Regions from separate parts of the Williamsia sp. Y721 genome, predicted to be linked through region 3. Evidence: predicted binding sites of a transcription regulator. Region 3 holds the regulator's gene; each other region holds the start of a gene.
What was found. The regulator LexA, encoded in region 3, represses DNA repair genes until DNA is damaged. The targets are predictions, from matches to a motif close to CGAACANNTGTTCG.
Positions count from the first base shown of each region.

Region 1: the regulator LexA is predicted to act here: its motif matches at 1,102-1,115, upstream of AC56PL_RS06640 (SAV_6107 family HEPN domain-containing protein).
Region 2: the regulator LexA is predicted to act here: its motif matches at 2,826-2,839, upstream of AC56PL_RS16560 (HNH endonuclease signature motif containing protein).
Region 4: the regulator LexA is predicted to act here: its motif matches at 1,641-1,654, upstream of AC56PL_RS25960 (HNH endonuclease signature motif containing protein).

Region 1 is NZ_JCASNH010000001.1:1,487,097-1,491,232, reverse strand. Features, by position in the region: gene AC56PL_RS06645 (SCO2097 family morphological protein) at 1-295, opposite strand, end outside; gene AC56PL_RS06640 (SAV_6107 family HEPN domain-containing protein) at 470-961, opposite strand; gene AC56PL_RS06635 (GNAT family N-acetyltransferase) at 1,175-1,753, shown strand; gene AC56PL_RS06630 (phytoene desaturase family protein) at 1,760-3,373, shown strand; gene AC56PL_RS06625 (carotenoid biosynthesis protein) at 3,364-4,136, shown strand, end outside.
Region 2 is NZ_JCASNH010000003.1:395,369-399,504, forward strand. Features, by position in the region: gene dprE2 (decaprenylphospho-beta-D-erythro-pentofuranosid-2-ulose 2-reductase) at 1-729, opposite strand, end outside; gene AC56PL_RS16555 (TIGR03618 family F420-dependent PPOX class oxidoreductase) at 790-1,197, shown strand; gene AC56PL_RS16560 (HNH endonuclease signature motif containing protein) at 1,206-2,765, opposite strand; gene AC56PL_RS16565 (M24 family metallopeptidase) at 2,868-3,986, opposite strand.
Region 3 is NZ_JCASNH010000003.1:681,645-685,780, forward strand. Features, by position in the region: gene nrdR (transcriptional regulator NrdR) at 1-71, opposite strand, end outside; gene AC56PL_RS17885 (LysM peptidoglycan-binding domain-containing protein) at 162-668, opposite strand; gene lexA (transcriptional repressor LexA) at 860-1,579, shown strand; gene AC56PL_RS17895 (acyl-CoA dehydrogenase family protein) at 1,682-2,824, opposite strand; gene hflX (GTPase HflX) at 2,917-4,136, opposite strand, start outside.
Region 4 is NZ_JCASNH010000005.1:528,916-533,051, forward strand. Features, by position in the region: gene AC56PL_RS25955 (MFS transporter) at 1-126, shown strand, start outside; gene AC56PL_RS25960 (HNH endonuclease signature motif containing protein) at 316-1,527, opposite strand; gene AC56PL_RS25965 (TetR/AcrR family transcriptional regulator) at 1,736-2,296, opposite strand; gene AC56PL_RS25970 (SDR family oxidoreductase) at 2,455-3,198, shown strand; gene AC56PL_RS25975 (AMP-binding protein) at 3,229-4,136, opposite strand, start outside.

The sequences.
Region 1 (4,136 bases), on a different contig from region 3:
CTCCGGGAGTCGGTCCGCTACGAGATCCCCACAACGCCATCAGCCCGGCGCCGAACATCACCAAGAAGCCGATGAGGCTGACAATGGGGAATCCGCCGACCTGCACCTCGATGACAACTCCCCCGACAAGGAGAACAAGTCCGACGAGGAACAGCACGGCAGCTTGCAGTCGACGGCGCGCAGTGGAGCCGCGAAAGCGACGTGACCGTACGTTCGACGCAAACTTGGGGTCTTCGGCGTACAGAGCGTTTTCGATCTGTTCGAGCATGCGCTGCTCGTGCTCTGAGAGTGGCACCCGCCCCCTCCTTCAGCACATGGTTTCGGTAGAGCATCCAGAGGAGACAATTCCGGTTGCCCGGACCCACTGCGGTGGACCCACCTCCGATGATACGAGGTGTTGGAAGTTCGAACCACCATTCCCCGCCACAAGTTGGTCAATTTTGGTCCGTTAGCAGTAATTTCGTAGCCTTCAGGCCGCACCGGCAGGCATATTCGACGGTTTGCCCCGCTCGAGTCGCAGGATTTCCATCTCGACCACGTGCAAAAACTTGTCCACGTTCGGTCGTAACTCGGCGATCTGCTCGTCGGTCACCGACCGGATCCCGGCCTCCGTGTCGGCGCGCAGGCGAGAGAGCCCGGCGAAGTACGTTGCCCACTCGGAGAGCTCGGGCATCGCCTGCGGCAGTCGCGCCCACGCACTGCGCGACCCGCGTCGGCGCGTGGGGTGCTCGGCGACGGCCAGGACAGCGCCCGCCGCGCGCAACGCCGATTGGTACAGCGCGCTGAACGCCTCGGCGGAATCGGTGACGACATCCGATTCACGCAGACGCGACTCCGCTCGTTCCAACATCTCGCGGGAGGCGATGATCTGCGTTGGTTCGGGCAGTCGGGTGACCCGCGCGGTCGAAGCCGCTACGCCATTCCGGGAGACACGCGCAGGGGTTTGTGCCGTCGTCGCCATCTCGGTCCTCCTTCGCCGAACTGTCTGTGTCTATGCGGGGTCGGCCCGGTGGCCTACGCTTCCCTCGTCGGCCACCGAGCCGCTCCACGTCGTAAAGCGGGTAAACGATGCGGCTTGCGCCTTTGCGGAGGTTGAAGCCTCGAACACCCGTTCGACAGTTTCAATATACCTAACGACACCGACAACCCTCAAGCAAAAAAGGCGGAAACTTCTGTGCCCATCCGGATCGCCGACCTCTCGGCCCACGATGCACAGATCTGGCTGCCCGAGGCGTTGAGCGTGTACGTCACCGCTATGAACTACCCGCCGGGCACCGAAGTGCAACGGGCTCCCCTGTGGCACGACCACATCCGGCGCCCCGGATGGAAAGCTGTTGCCGCGATCGACTCACCTGGCCCGGCAACCGGACGGGAAACCCTGGTCGGGATCGCATATGGATACAGCGGCGCGCACGATCAATGGTGGAACCAGCAGGTGCGCAGCGGTCTGGTCCGCGCCGGGTGCAGCCGTGAGCGCGTCAGCGCCCTGACCGACAACTACTTCGAGCTGACCGAACTCCACGTGCATCCGTCCGCACAGGGCAGGCAGATCGGCGAACACTTGTTACAACGCCTGCTGGTCGATCGCTCCGAACCACAGGTGCTGCTCTCGACCCCCGAGGTAGACGAGGAGAACAACCGTGCCTGGCGCCTGTACCGCAGGCTGGGTTTTGCCGACGTGCTGCGCGGCTTCACCTTTGCCGGTGATCCCAGGCCGTTTGCTGTCCTCGGCCGCGCACTCCCATTGCGTTAGGACCACATGATCGACGTCAGGACCACAATCGACACCATCGTCATCGGGGCCGGACACAACGGCCTCGTGGCCGCCGCCTATCTGGCCGCCGCCGGTCAACAGGTCAAAGTGCTCGAACGCGACAGTGTCCCCGGCGGTGCCGTGTCCAGCGTCGAACGGTTCCCGGGCTATCGCGTCGACCGTGGGTCGTCGGCGCACCTGATGATCCGGCACACCCCGATCCTCGAAGAGCTCGCACTGGCCGATCACGGACTGCGATATATCGACTGCGACCCGTGGGCGTTCTGCCCGGCGACCGACGATGCTCCCCCGATCATCTTCCACCACGACCTCGAGAAGACGATCGCGTCGATCGAGGCGGCCTGCGGTCCCGCCGATGCGCACGCCTACCGTGGCTTCGTCGACGTCTGGGCGCGCCGGTCGGCGGCGATGATGTCGGCGTTCACCTCTTCCCCATCCCCGCTCGCTCTCGGCAAGGCGTTCTGGGGTCTGCCCGCGCGCATCCCCGGAAACGGCTCCGCCGCCGGGCTCGGTCTGTCGCAAGAGTTCCTGATGTCCGGTAATGCACTCTTGGACAACTGGTTCGAATCCGAACACCTCAAGGCGGCACTGGCCTGGTTCGGAGCGCAGTCCGGTCCGCCGATGAACGAACCCGGAACCGCACCCATGGTCGGCTTTGCCGCGGCGATGCACACCATTCCCCCAGGCCGGGCTGTCGGCGGCAGCGGCGCGCTCGCAGAAGCCCTCATCCGCAAACTTCACGCCGACGGCGGCGAACTCGAACTGTCGGCCGCCGTGACCGCCATCGAGAAGCAGGGCGACGGCTGGCGGGTCCGTACCGCCGATGGTGGCTCGCATCGGGCCCGATCGGTGGTCAGTGCCTGTCACATCCTCACCACCCTGGACCTGTTGCAGGCCGGTGGATTCGACCGCACGACCGCCGATCGGTGGCGCTCACAGATCCGGATCGGTGGCGGCATAGGCATGGCAGTCCGTCTCGGGGGCACCGCGCTGCCGCAGTATCCCGGACTACCCGCCGACACCTCGGTGCATGGCGGGCTGGGTCTGCTGGTGACCGATCGCGGACATCTGGCCCGTGCGTACGCCGATGCCACCGCCGGCGATCTGCCGCGGCGCCCGGCACTGATCGCGATGAGTTTCTCCGCGATCGATCCGACGCTGGCACCACCCGACCGGCATCAGACGAGTCTGTGGGCCCAATGGCATCCGTACAAGCTCTCCGGCGGGCGGAGCTGGGCTGATCTCGCTGCCACCGCCGGCCGGGAGATCATCAACGAGTTGGACCGCCATGCACCGGGTTTCGCCGACTCGATCGAGCACACTTACGTCCAGACGCCCGCCGACCTGGAATCCGAGCTCGGGATGACCGGCGGCAACATCATGCATGTGGAGATGTCGCTGGATCAGATGCTGTTGTGGCGCCCCCATCCCGAATTGGCCCGGCACCGGGTTCCCGGTGCCCCCGGCCTGGTGCTCGCCGGGGCCTCGACCCACCCGGGCGGTGGTGTCAGCGGTGCCAGCGGTCGGATCGCGGCGACCGCGATCTTGTCCGACCGGAGATCTCCGTTGGCCAAGATCACCCGCGGCCGATGGGGGTGAGGGCCGCGCCGGTGGTCCCCCGACGTCAGGTCTTGCTGTGGACCTCGGCGGTCATGCTGGCCGGATCGATCGCCGCGCAGATCGTCTACCCCCTGGTCGACGGGGTGGCGCGCGATCGGGCCACCGTGGTCGTGGTTGTCGCCGCGGCCGCCGCGATGCTCGCTCATGCCACGTTCCGGCTGGGGCCGTTGCGGGCAGTCGCGGTCTTCGCGGCGACGGCCGGCGTCGGATGGACCGCCGAAATCGTCGGCGTCGCCACCGGTTTTCCGTTCGGCGCCTACGCCTACGCCACCGACCGGATCGGGCCGTCCGTGGCCGAGGTCCCGGTGATCATCGGCTTGGCCTGGACCGCAGGCGGTTACAGCATCTGGTGGATCAGCTCGCTGGTCAGTCGCCGTCGTCCGATCCGGATCGCCGTGGCAACTGTCGGGATGGTCGGCTGGGATCTGTACCTCGACCCGCAAATGGTCAGTGCCGGATTGTGGACCTGGTCCACACAGGACGCCGGGCTCCCCGGCATCGATCAGATCCCGCTCACCAACTTCATCGGCTGGGCCGGTGTCGCGTGTGTCATGTTCGTCTTGCTCTCGCTCATCGACCCGAACCCGGTCACGGTGACACCTATGACGTTGGTCGCACCGGTGGGCTGGTTCACCTGGACCTGGCTCGGTTCGGCACTGGCGTTCCTGGTGTTCCTCGACGACCCCGCGCTTCCCGCCGCGGTTCCGTACGGGCTGATCGGGATGGGCATCCTGGGGGTGCC
Region 2 (4,136 bases), 290 kb from region 3:
GGGCAGGAGCTTCATCACAAAGAAGACAGGACGGAGCTTTCCGGGGACCCAGACCACATGCTTACCTCGGTGCAGCGCTTTGACCACTGCATCGGCAACCTGCGGCGCGGTGCTCGACATCGGAGCGGGTTTGGTCCCGGAGGCCATCAGATCTTTTGTCATGCTGCCGATGACAAATCCGGAGCGGACGAGTAATAGGTGTACGCCACTGCCGTGCAATGCATCTGACAATCCACTGGCAAAGCCGTCGAGCCCGGCTTTGGTTGAGCCGTAGACGTAGTTGGCACGCCGGACCCGAACGCCGGCCACAGATGAGAAGACGACGATGTTGCCGCGTTTCGCGGCCCGCATTGCGACGGCCAACGGGGTCAGCACGCTGATCTGGGCGAGGTAGTCGGTGTGCGCGATCTGTAGTGCGTGGGCGCTGTCGACCTCTGCTCTCGCCTGATCGCCGAGGATGCCAAAGGCAACGATCGCATCGTCGATGGGCCCGTGTTCAGCAACTATCTGGCGGATCAACCCTTCATGCGCTGAGGTGTCGTTTGCGTCGAACTCAACCGTATGAACTGCCGCCGCATTCTCGGATTCCAGTCGTTCGCGCTGATCATCGAGGTCAGTCGACCTCCGAGCCGCCAAGATCACGGTCGCCCCTGCTGCGATCCGGGCTGCCACCTCCAGCCCGATCTCACTGCGGCCACCGAACAGCACAACCACTCGCCCATTACTCACCGGGCCAGTATCCCAAACGACTTTGGGAGGAGCGACGGTCCCGTTGGCTAAGGTCGGCTTGTGCCCAAAACAGCAGACGACCTCACCCCCGCAGCACTGGACTTCCTCACCGAACGCCACCTCGGGAGCCTGACCACCGTCCGTGCATCGGGGACTCCTCATGTTGTTGCTGTGGGATTCACCTACGACGCCGAGACAAAAATCGCACGCGTGATCACCTTCGAAGGCAGCCAGAAGGTGAAAAATGTCGACCGGGCTGGATACGCCGCCGTGTTCCAGGTGAACGGTCCGCAGTGGTTGACGCTGGAAGGCAAGGCATCGGTCCATCGTGACCCAGACGCTGTCGCCGAAGGTGTCCGCCGCTATGCCGCGCGCTACAAAGAACCCAAAGTGAACCCACGCCGCGTGGTCATACAGATCAACGTCGAACGCGTACTTGGTTCGCAATCGCTGATGGTCACCGCCTAAAAAAGGCGCTACGCATCCTGGTCAGGACTATCCGGTTCGGGATCGGGTTGGACCTCGGGTTCGCCGCCGGTCGGTTCCGCCAGCTTTTCGGCCAACACCGCCTGGCGGTCGGCGAGGACTTTTTGCCAGGCCGCTGCGAAGGTTTCGTTGACGTGCTGGGCGCGATTGACCCGCGGTGTGCGTTCCGGATCAACAGACGCCGGCGGTATCCAGCCGACTCGACCCGTGTCGGGGCCTTCGGTGATCATGATTGTCTGCCACTGATGTGGACCATCACCGATGAGTTTGTGATGCGACGGACAGGCTGATCCCATCATGTTGATGTCGGTCAGACCACCGTTGATCCATGCAAGCAGGTGATGGGCCTCGACCCAGGTCGCCGGATTGGTGCAGCCTGGATGCGAACAACCCCGATCCCGGACGAACAACGCGAGCCGCTGGCCTTTCTGCGCGGTCCGTTTGGTCCGGGCCAGATACAACACCTCCGCGGAGTGGTCAGCGAACACGGCCAAATATTTGTCGGACCGCGCTGCCAGGTGCAGGGCCTCTTTGACCGGAATATCCACTCCCGACGCCGTTCTGGCGATCCCCGCACAGTCGTCGAGCTGCTCCTTGGTCATCGTGATGATCAACTGCGCCGGCAACCCCCGATGCGACTTGCCGAGCAGGTTGCATTCCAGAATCGTTGTCAGGATCGCCTTGAGCGCGTCGTGATGTTGTTGGCCCTTCGAGCGGGTATCACGTTCGGCGGCAGCCTTGACCAGTTCAGCATCCTGTTTCGGATCATCGGAGGCCCCGGTCGGCGAGTTGGGGTCGGCCGGGTTGTTCATCCCCGGCGCCGCCCACACATCCATCACCGTCTTGAACAACGCCAACGTTTCCGGATCCAGGGTGCCCGAGATCTTGGCCATCAGGTCTACCCCTTGATCACCCAGACTCACACTGCGTTTACGCGCCCGATCCGAATCATCGGTCAGCCGGCCATCGGGATCAACCCGGGCCAACACCGCACGACCCGATGCCGCCAACTGCGTCGGGTCTTGGCCGACAGCTTCTTCGGTCATCCAGTGATCGACCACGTCATACACCGCCGGATCAGCCGCGGACGGAATGTGTTTGCGCACGTCCAGCATCACATCCATATGCGCGGCCCCGATCAGCCCGTGAGCCCAGGCCTGTTCGGCGGCAGGGCATTTCGGCGCCAACTCCTCACCCTGCATCGTGTGGAATCGGCCGACCGCCTCCAACCCGCGGATCCGGGAGGAAGTTTGGCCTTTGGTCAGCCGCAACTCGCTGCGGGTGAACCCGAACAACGACGAATACCCGGCTTCGGTAAACGATGACCGATCCGAAACCCGCAACAGGAGACCCAACCCGATGAACTCAAGCTTACGAACTATCCGCTCATGCACCCGCACAAGCTCATTGACTTCCGCCCCAGACATATCGGAATCAGCGCAGTCCGCGATATCGGCAACCAGCAACTCCAACTCGAGGTACTTACGCACCAACACCGGAACCGAAGAAGAATCAACCCCAACTCCATCAGATGGATCGTCAGTCATCATGCCCCCCAGCACATCTGATCGAACGCTTTCAATCAGTCTACCTCGGAGGACACCAAAAGTCGAACGTTTATTCGAATCAATGTGATAGGTTGAGAACCTATTTCAGACCGACTTCAGTTCGTGCGGTTGGGAATTGAATGCTTCGCAGCCATCATCGGTGACGACAACGATATCTTCGATGCGCGCACCCCAACTGCCGGAGAAGTAGATGCCGGGTTCGATGCTGAATGCCATGCCCGGGCGCAGTGGAATACCATTGCCTGCAACGATATATGGCTCTTCGTGGACGGACAGCCCGATGCCGTGGCCGGTGCGGTGAACAAATTTGTCAGCCAGTCCGGCGGCTGCGAGCACGTCCCGGGCCGCGGCATCGACCTGCTCGGCGGTGACGCCGGGGCGGACGGCGGCCACAGCGGCTCGCTGAGCTTGTTGTAGCCACTCATACTGCCGTGCGATCGCATCGGAAGGCGTTCCGACACAGTAGGTTCGGGTGCAATCGGAGTTGTATCCCGGCGCGACGGGTCCGCCGATGTCGACGACCACCATGTCGCCGTCCTCGATCACCCGATCTGAGACCTCGTGATGGGGATCGGCGCCGTTGGGACCGGATCCGACGATGATGAACTCGGCCCGGGTGTGCCCTTCGGCAAGGATGGCGGCATCGATGTCGGCCGCGACTTCACGTTCGGTGCGGCCGGCTTTCAGCCATTCCCCCACTCGGGCGTGCACTCGGTCGATCGCGGCACCTGCGCGGCGCAGTGCTTCAATCTCGGCGTCATCCTTGATCATTCGCAGTTCACGCAGCACGGCAGTGGCAAGTTCCGGTGCGCCGCCCCAATGCCCTGCCAACGGGACGGTGTGCAGCGCAGGGGTTGCGTCGGAGACCGCGTAACGACCGCCGGCTCCCCCGGCGGCTCCAACCGCCAGTGCGTACGCATCCTGCCCGTCGACCCAATCGTGAACGCTCAGTCCGAGCTCACCGACGGCCGATTCCCGTAGCGCCGCCAACTCCAGTCGTGGCACAACCACTTCGGGAGCGCGCTCCGGACTGATCACCAGGGCGGTGAGCCGTTCGAATGTCGTCGCTCGTGAGCCCGTCAGATATCGCAGGTCGGGTCCGGGAGTGATGAAGAGCGCCGACAGACCGGCTTTCGCCGTCAACTCCTGCGCCCGATCCAGACGTGACTTGTACACCGCTGCCGAGAATCGCTGATCCGCCATGGATTCAAGGCTATCGGTCGCCGAGTTCTTGGTGTTGGCGGCGCCCTGACCTTCGTCACAAACCATCGGAAGTGTGTCCCACTCCGATCACAACATGCGATGAGTGATCTTTAACCGGGCGGAAACCCCGTCTTGCGCGGAGAATAGGGG
Region 3 (4,136 bases):
GCCTGACCCTCGTCCGCCACCCGCGAATCGATTACGCGGGTGTCCTCGTTCTTGCAAAACGGGCAATGCATGCACGATTCCTCGACGGTCGACGGCCTGGGCGGAGTGACCAGACACTGTGACTCCGAGGATACCGTCCGCGATCGCGGCCCCTCCACGGTCTACCTCGCGTAGACGGGGGTGACCAATGCCTGACCCACCGACAGTGCCGAGTTGTTCATGGCGTTGAGTTCCATGATCTTCGCAACCACGGCTTCGGTCGGCATCTCGGGTGCGATGCGGGAGGCGATGGCGCCCAACGACTCCCCCGATTGGACCCGGACGACCTCGGTTCCGACGCGGGCCGGATCGGCGGACTGTTGCATGACGCCGCCGAAGAAGGTCATGAACGCCACCACGAGCATCAGACCGACGCCGGTGACCGACGCAGCCGCCCAGGCGCGTCTGCGGGCGAAGACCATCTCGCGAGCGGTCGGTATCCGCCGCTCGGAATTACGCGAATCGGCACACGAGACGGCGACCCGGCGCTGCGCAGGCAGACGGCGACCGGCCGGGCGTGATGTGTCCGCGGGCCGTACCGGGCGCGTGGTGCGCGGGGCGGTACCGCTCTCGGAGTGGTGAACAGGCCGAGCTGTGGCCGGCCGGATGATGGTGGTGGCTGCAGTCATGGGGTTCAGTCCTCGATCATCGGTTTCGATCTCTATTCGATCACTCGTTCGATTGAAAGAGTGTTCGATTTGTACCACGGGCCTCCGACAAAGCGCCACGCCTGATCGAACAAATGTTTGAGACTTGTGACCATTTGCACTATCTTTGTCGACATGGACCCCGCCCGATACCGCATGAACTGGAGGACCTGATGGCCGATACAACCCAGCCCCCGACACCGGCGGACGGGGCCGCGACCACTGTTGTCGCCACCGAACCACTCGCCGAGGGCTCACTGACCCCCCGTCAGAAAGCAGTTCTCGAGGTCATCCGTACCTCGGTTCGCGAGCGCGGCTACCCGCCGAGCATCCGGGAGATCGGTGACGCCGTCGGTCTGACCTCGACGTCGTCGGTCGCCCACCAGCTCCGCACGCTCGAACGCAAGGGTTTCCTGCAGCGCGAGAACAACCGGCCTCGAGCGGTGAACATCCAGGACACCGACCTGAACCCGGCCACAGCGGCCGGGCAGGTTCAGACACCGGACGAATCCCTGCCGACACCGACGTTCGTCCCGGTCCTCGGCCGGATCGCGGCCGGCGGTCCGATCCTCGCCGAAGAAGCCGTCGAAGACGTCTTCCCGCTCCCCAAAGAGCTGGTCGGTGAAGGTTCACTGTTCCTGCTCAGGGTCGTCGGTGAATCGATGATCGACGCCGCGATCTGCGACGGTGACTGGGTGGTCGTACGCCAGCAGAATGTTGCCGACAACGGCGACATCGTTGCGGCGATGATCGACGGCGACGCCACGATCAAGACATTCAAGCGCACCAAGGACGCCGTGTGGCTGATGCCGCACAACCCGGTGTTCGATCCCATCCCGGGCAACGATGCCGTCATCCTGGGCAAGGTCGTCACAGTGATGCGCCGACTCTGAGCTCCGAGTCGTAGGCAGATCACTCTCAGAGCGATCAAAGGCGGGGTGTACCGGGATATCCCGGTACACCCCGCCTTTCGAGTTCAGGGGATCACGAAGTGATCAGACCCCGAGACTGCGTCCGATCACTTCCTTCATGATCTCGGTCGTGCCGCCGTAGATGGTCTGCACGCGAGAGTCGAGGAACGCCTTGGCGACCGAGTATTCACGCATGTAGCCGTATCCGCCGTGCAGCTGCAGACACCGGTCGACCAGGTGCACCTGGTTCTCGGTGGCGTAATACTTGGCCATTGCGGCGTCCGGGACGGTCAGCTTCTTCTCGTTCAGCAGACCGATGCAGTGATCGACGAAGACGCGCGTCGTCGTGGTCGAGGTGGCCAGTTCGGCCAGCAGGAACCGGGTGTTCTGGAAGTTTCCGATCGAGCGACCGAAGGCCTTGCGGTCCTTGGCGTACTGAACGGTGGTCTCCAGCACCTGCTCCATCGCCGCCGCGGCGACCACTGCGATCGACAGGCGTTCGCGGGGCAGGTTCTGCATCAGGTAAATGAAGCCGAGGCCTTCTTCACCGAGCAGGTTCTCGGCGGGCACGCGGACGTTGTCGAAGCTCAGTTCGGCTGTGTCCTGCGCCTTCATGCCGACCTTGTCGAGGTTGCGGCCGCGCTCGAAACCCTTCATGCCACGCTCGACGACCAGCAGGCTGAATCCCTTCGCGCCTGCCTCGGGGTCGGTGCGCGCGACCACGATCACCAGGTCGGCGTTGATGCCGTTGGTGATGAACGTCTTCGATCCGTTGAGCACCCAGTGGTCGCCGTCTTTCTTGGCGTTGGTCTTGATGCCCTGCAGATCCGAACCGGTTCCGGGCTCGGTCATGGCGATGGCGGTGATGAGCTCACCGGAGGTGAATCCCGGAAGCCAACGCGCCTTCTGCTCATCGTTGGTCAGCTCCAGCAGGTACGGCGCGATGACGTCGTTGTGCAGGGTGAATCCCAGGCCGCTGAACCCGCCCCGTGCGGACTCCTCGGAGACGATGGCCTGGTAGCGGAAGTCGTCGACTCCGCCGCCGCCGAACTCTTCGGGTGCGTCCACGGCCAGGAAGCCGTTCTTACCTGCTTCGATCCACACATCGCGATCGACGATGTTCTGCTCTTCCCAGCGGGCGTGGTGCGGCGCCACATGCTGTTCGAGGAAGCTTCGGTACGAATCGCGGTAGAGGAGGTGTTCAGGCTCGAAAATCGTACGTTCCATCAAGGTCTCCATAACGAGGTGTCAAAACGCGGATGTGCCAGTAACTGTAACTGGATTCTACATTTAGCCCAAGGGCCTGGAGGCCTGGATTTTCAGAACAAGTCAGATGCGGCGAACTCGGCCAGCTGGCTGGCAAGCGCAGAAGGCACGCTGGCGACGATCTCCGTGCCATCGGCGCCGTGCTCTTCGCGCGTCACATCTCCCTCGGCGTGGATGCGCGAGACCAGGTCACCCCGGGAGTACGGCACCCGGACGGTGACATGGACGTCATGTCGCGACACCGACTCCCGGACCCGCTCGAGCAGTTCCGGGATACCTTCGCCCGTGGCCGCCGAGATGAAGACCGCGTCGGGAAACAGACTCCGAAGCTGCGTCAGCACCGTCGGATCGGCGACGTCGATCTTGTTCACCACGAGAAGCTCCGGTGGTGCGGTCGCCTTCTCGTCCTGGATCACCTGATCGACGACCTTGCGCACCGCGCTGATCTGGTCCGTCGGAATCGGGTCCGACCCATCGACGATGTGCAACAGCAGGTCAGCGTCCGCGACCTCTTCCAAGGTCGAACGGAACGCCTCGACCAGCTGGGTGGGCAGGTGCCGGACAAATCCGACGGTGTCTGTGACCACGATTTCCCGACCGTCGTCGAGGGACATCTTCCGGGTTGTCGGGTCGAGGGTGGCGAACAGCGCATTTTGCACCAGCACACCCGATCCGGTCATCGCATTGATCAGACTGGACTTGCCCGCGTTCGTGTAACCGACGATCGTGACCGATGCGACAGCGGACTCTTTCCGCTTGGTGCGCTTGGTGTTTCGCGACGTCTTCATCTCACGGATCTCGCGGCGCAACTTCGCCATCCGCTCACGGATGCGGCGACGGTCCGTCTCGATCTTCGTCTCACCGGGGCCACGCAGACCCACGCCACCGTTGCTGCCCGCCCGGCCACCGGCCTGGCGGGACATCGATTCACCCCAGCCGCGAAGACGCGGCAGCATGTATTCCATCTGAGCCAGCGCGACCTGGGCTTTGCCCTCGCGCGACGTGGCGTGCTGGGCGAAGATGTCGAGGATCAGGGCGGTGCGGTCGATGACCTTGACCTTCACCACCTTCTCCAACGCGGTGAGCTGTGCGGGTGTCAGTTCACCGTCACAGATGACGGTGTCGGCGCCGGTGGCCTCGACGATGTCGCGAAGTTCATGAGCTTTGCCCGATCCGATGTAGGTGGCCGGATCCGGCTTGTCCCGACGTTGGATGAGACCTTCGAGCACCTCGGAGCCGGCGGTCTCGGCCAAGGCCTTCAGCTCGGCAAGAC
Region 4 (4,136 bases), on a different contig from region 3:
TGCCTCGCTTTGGGCGGCGTATGCCTGGCAACGGCCATCGGCCTTGTCTTCCTCACGCCCAAACAGATCGACGACGGTGCGGCAGAGCGTGCCGCCGCCAAAGCCGAAGCGGGCATCAGAGACTGACGTCAGCAGAGGCGTTGCACCGCTTGGAAATGTCGGCGAACGTCCCCCACTCGGTGCTGCCGCCCAGCTCGTCTGGACGGCAGCACCACGCGTTTCACGCTATGAAGTTGTCAAAGATGCGTGCGCGGTCCCGACAAGATCTCGGGTGCGCCAGTGGAGGGAGAAGTGGTGACGGTGGCGGAAGTTGGTTCAGGCGGCGAGGGTCAGGGTTCGCCGGTTGTAGGCCGGTAACGGTTTTCGCTGCGGATCGATACCGGCGGGTGGGATCAGCCACGGATGGCCGTCGGAACCCATGATCACGTCCCAGTCGGTGTTGTGCACCGCCATATGGCAGGTGCGGCACAGCAAGCACCCGTTTTCGAGGGTGGTCAGGCCGCCGTCGACAAAGTGCACGATGTGGTGACAGTCCGACCAACCGGCCTTGGCCCCGCATTTCACGCAGCAGGTGTCGCGGATGATGCTCGCCTTACGGACCAAACCCTTGAACAGACGTTTCGGCGGACTCAAATCGACCGGCACCTGCTGCCCGTCAAGGGTGATCGAGGTGATCGACGAATCGCACGCCAACATCGCGGCGGTCGATTCGGTGACCGGACCCATCCAGGGCAGTGTGGCAGCCTCGGGATGGTCGGCGGGCACGGTCACCATCACCTCGGTCCGCGGCGCCGACACCAACGTTTGTCCGCCACCACCGCAATCCAAGAGTTGATGCAACGCGTCAGCGCGACGCTGGGTTGGGGAACGCGGATCATCGGAGCCGTCGGGTTCAGGACGCGCCCTTGACCACAGGTCCAACGCCGAGTGCAACTTCTCCCCAATCACCGCATCAAGATCGAATGTGCCGACACAACGGCCCTCGTGAACCTTGTATTCGAGACTGTTCAGCGACCGGTCTTCAGCCGGCGGAGGACCACCCGTGTCTTTCGCCACCTCGTTCCCCAGCAATCGAGCGGCCGCGCTGATCTCAGCTGGTGCGGCTCCGGAGATGGCTTGGTTCAACAGTTTCCGCTCAAAGCCAACCTGCTGTTCGGAAGTTATAGGAACCTCGGACCGGCCAACAATATGCGCAACCCCTTTGACCACCGCATCGACATGCTCGGACGACAAAAACCCGTCCCGTGAATACCCGGCAGTACGATCCAGACCGGCGAGGCCCGGACCGATGCGCAACCACCGATACGCCGATGCTGGTACCGCACCATTGGCCTGCAACAACTTTGACGTGGTAGACCCCGCCTTACGGGCGATACCCGACTCGTCGATCACCGCGGCGCACACCGCGAGCTGATGCTCGGTGGCGTTGCGTAGGGTGATCAGATCCTTCGCCATGCCCAACGTGGCAGTTGGATCATCGGGTAAGACCAGGTCGACGAGATCGTCGACCATCTCGAGAAGTCGCATAGCACAGCACCTTCCAAGGAGAGAGCAAACCGGGGGGCGTCGACCGGAGTGTCTCTGCGAGGAAGGCGTCAGATACGTCGTGCTTGTGGTCGACTGACTCCACCATACCGAGTCGAACGCATGTTCGCAAGGTAGAAAGTGGTGTATCTGACTCCACCGCAACGTCTTTCGGTAGACAGACAAACAACTGACGAATGAGCCCGCGGAGTCAGTCGCTGTGCGCGGAGGGAGTGCCGATGCCGCGGAGAATATTGTCGACCAGAGCGTCCGCGAAGGCGGCGGTCAACGGTTGCGCCGGGAGCAACAGCCGGTGGTAGGCCGCACCCCACAACTGGTCGACCACCACTTCGAGGTCGACATCATCGCGAACCTCACCCGCCTCCTGCGCCAGCCGAAGGCGGTCGACCGCGAGTTGGCGGCGCGGTCGCGTGTACGTCGTCTCGATCGTTGCGGCGAGTGCGCGATCCGATTGGGAAAGCCCCACCAACTCTGCGATCACGCGACCTCGAGGGGTGTCGACGAGCAGGTGGATGAAGGAATGCAACTGCGCCTTGAGGTCGCGGCCGAGGTCGCCAGTGTTCTGGAAACCCAGCTCCACCTCGACGGCGGAGAAGTACGCCTCGAGCGCAAGCGCCCCCGGCGACGGCCACCACTTGTACAAGGTCATCTTGCTGACGCCGGCATAAGTTGCGACCTTGTCGAAGGTCACGGCTTTGATTCCGCCGGTGAACAGCAGCTCCGTCGTCGCGGCAAGAACAGCCTGGTGCACGTCCGCTGCCGCGCGGCGCCCTCTTCCGGCGCGCAACTTGATGTCCTTCTCGGCGGGCAACCCGTCCGTCGTCAATGGCCTCACCCCTTGCCTCATATGTACAAGTAGTCTACATTTCAGTTTATGTACAACTAGTCCACTTATGGAGGGAACTGGCCATGGTCAGCAACAATCACAATGCCCGTTCCGCGATCGTCTTCGGCGGCTCCGGCGGAATCGGAAAGGCGGTCGCCGAACGCCTCGCTGCCGACGGCAACAACGTGGTGGTCCACTACGCCGGACGGGCAGCGGCAGCCGAAGCGGTGGCCAACGGCATCACTGCAAGCGGCGGGACGGCCATCACTGCCGGCGGTGACGTTGCGGACGACACCCAGATGGAGCGTGTTTTCGATCAGACCGCCGACCAATTCGGTGGTGTCGACATCGTTGTCAACACTGCGGGCATCATGCTGCTCGCACCTGTCGCCGACATGAATCTCGACGACTTCGACCGAATGCACCGGACCAATGTCCGAGGGACGTTTGTCGTGTCCCAGCTCGCGGCCCAGAAACTGCGCCCGGGCGGCGCGCTGATCAACTTCTCCACCTCGATAACCCGTCTGCAACAACCGAATTACGCCGCGTATGCCGCAACGAAAGGAGCTGTCGAGGCGTTGACGCTGATACTCGCGCGCGAACTACGTGGGCGCGACATCACCGTCAACGTCGTCGCGCCGGGCCCAACCGCAACACCATTGTTCCTCGACGGCAAACCCAGCGAACTGATCGACCAGCTGGCAAGCGCCGCCCCACTGGAGCGACTGGGCGAGCCCGAGGACATCGCAGAAGTCGTCGCGTTCCTGGCAGGCCCGGGACGATGGGTCAACGGACAGACTTTGTACGCCAACGGCGGCATTGCCTGATCGCATGCGGCACAACGCCCCCGGGCTACCTCAGCTGCTCACCGCGCCCGAAACCGATGTGCCGAGTGCGGCGTCCTTGGCCCACCGGTAGTCAGCCTTGCCTGCCGGGGTCCGTTTGATCTCGTCCACCAACACCAGTAGACGGGGAATCTTGTAACCCGCCAGCATCGTTCGGCAGTGTTCCTGGATTTCGTCGAGCGTAGGCGCGGTCTGGTCCGGGCGGACCGCAACCACGGCCGAGACCTTCTGCCCCATACGTTCGTCGGGGGCGCCGACCACCAATGCATCGGCGACCGCGGGGTGAGCGTGCAGGCAGGCCTCGACCTCTTCGGCAAACACCTTCTCGCCACCGGTGTTGATGCACTGCGAACCGCGTCCGAGGAAGACGATGGTGCCGTCGGCCTCGACGTGCGCCATATCGCCGAGCACCGATACGCGGGTGCCGTCGGGCAACGTGGGGAATGTTCGCGCCGACTTCTCCTCGTCCCCGTAATAGCCCAGGGGCACGTTCCCGATCCGCGCGATCATCCCCACCTCGCCGGAGCCCGGTTCGATCGGCTCCAGTTTTTCGTCGAGCACCGTCATCTTCGAAGACGGTGGCATTGCCAACGTGCCGTCCTCCCGGACTTCGAAGGCACCGTCGTTGCCGGATTCAGAGGCCCCGAAGTTGTCGCGCAGCAACAAATCAGGCTTCGCCGCGACCATCCGATCTCGCACACCGACCGACCAGATCGCACCGCCCGAGGTGATCGAGAACAGCGCCGACATGTCGACCTCGTCCTTCAGCTTGTTCATCGCATCGGCAAGTGGCGAACCCATGCCGTCGCCGACGATCAGGATCACGTTGACCTTGTCGGACTCGATGGACCGCACGACTTTTTCGGGATCAAACGCCCGCATCAACACCAGGCGCGCACCCAGGGTCAAGAACGTGAACA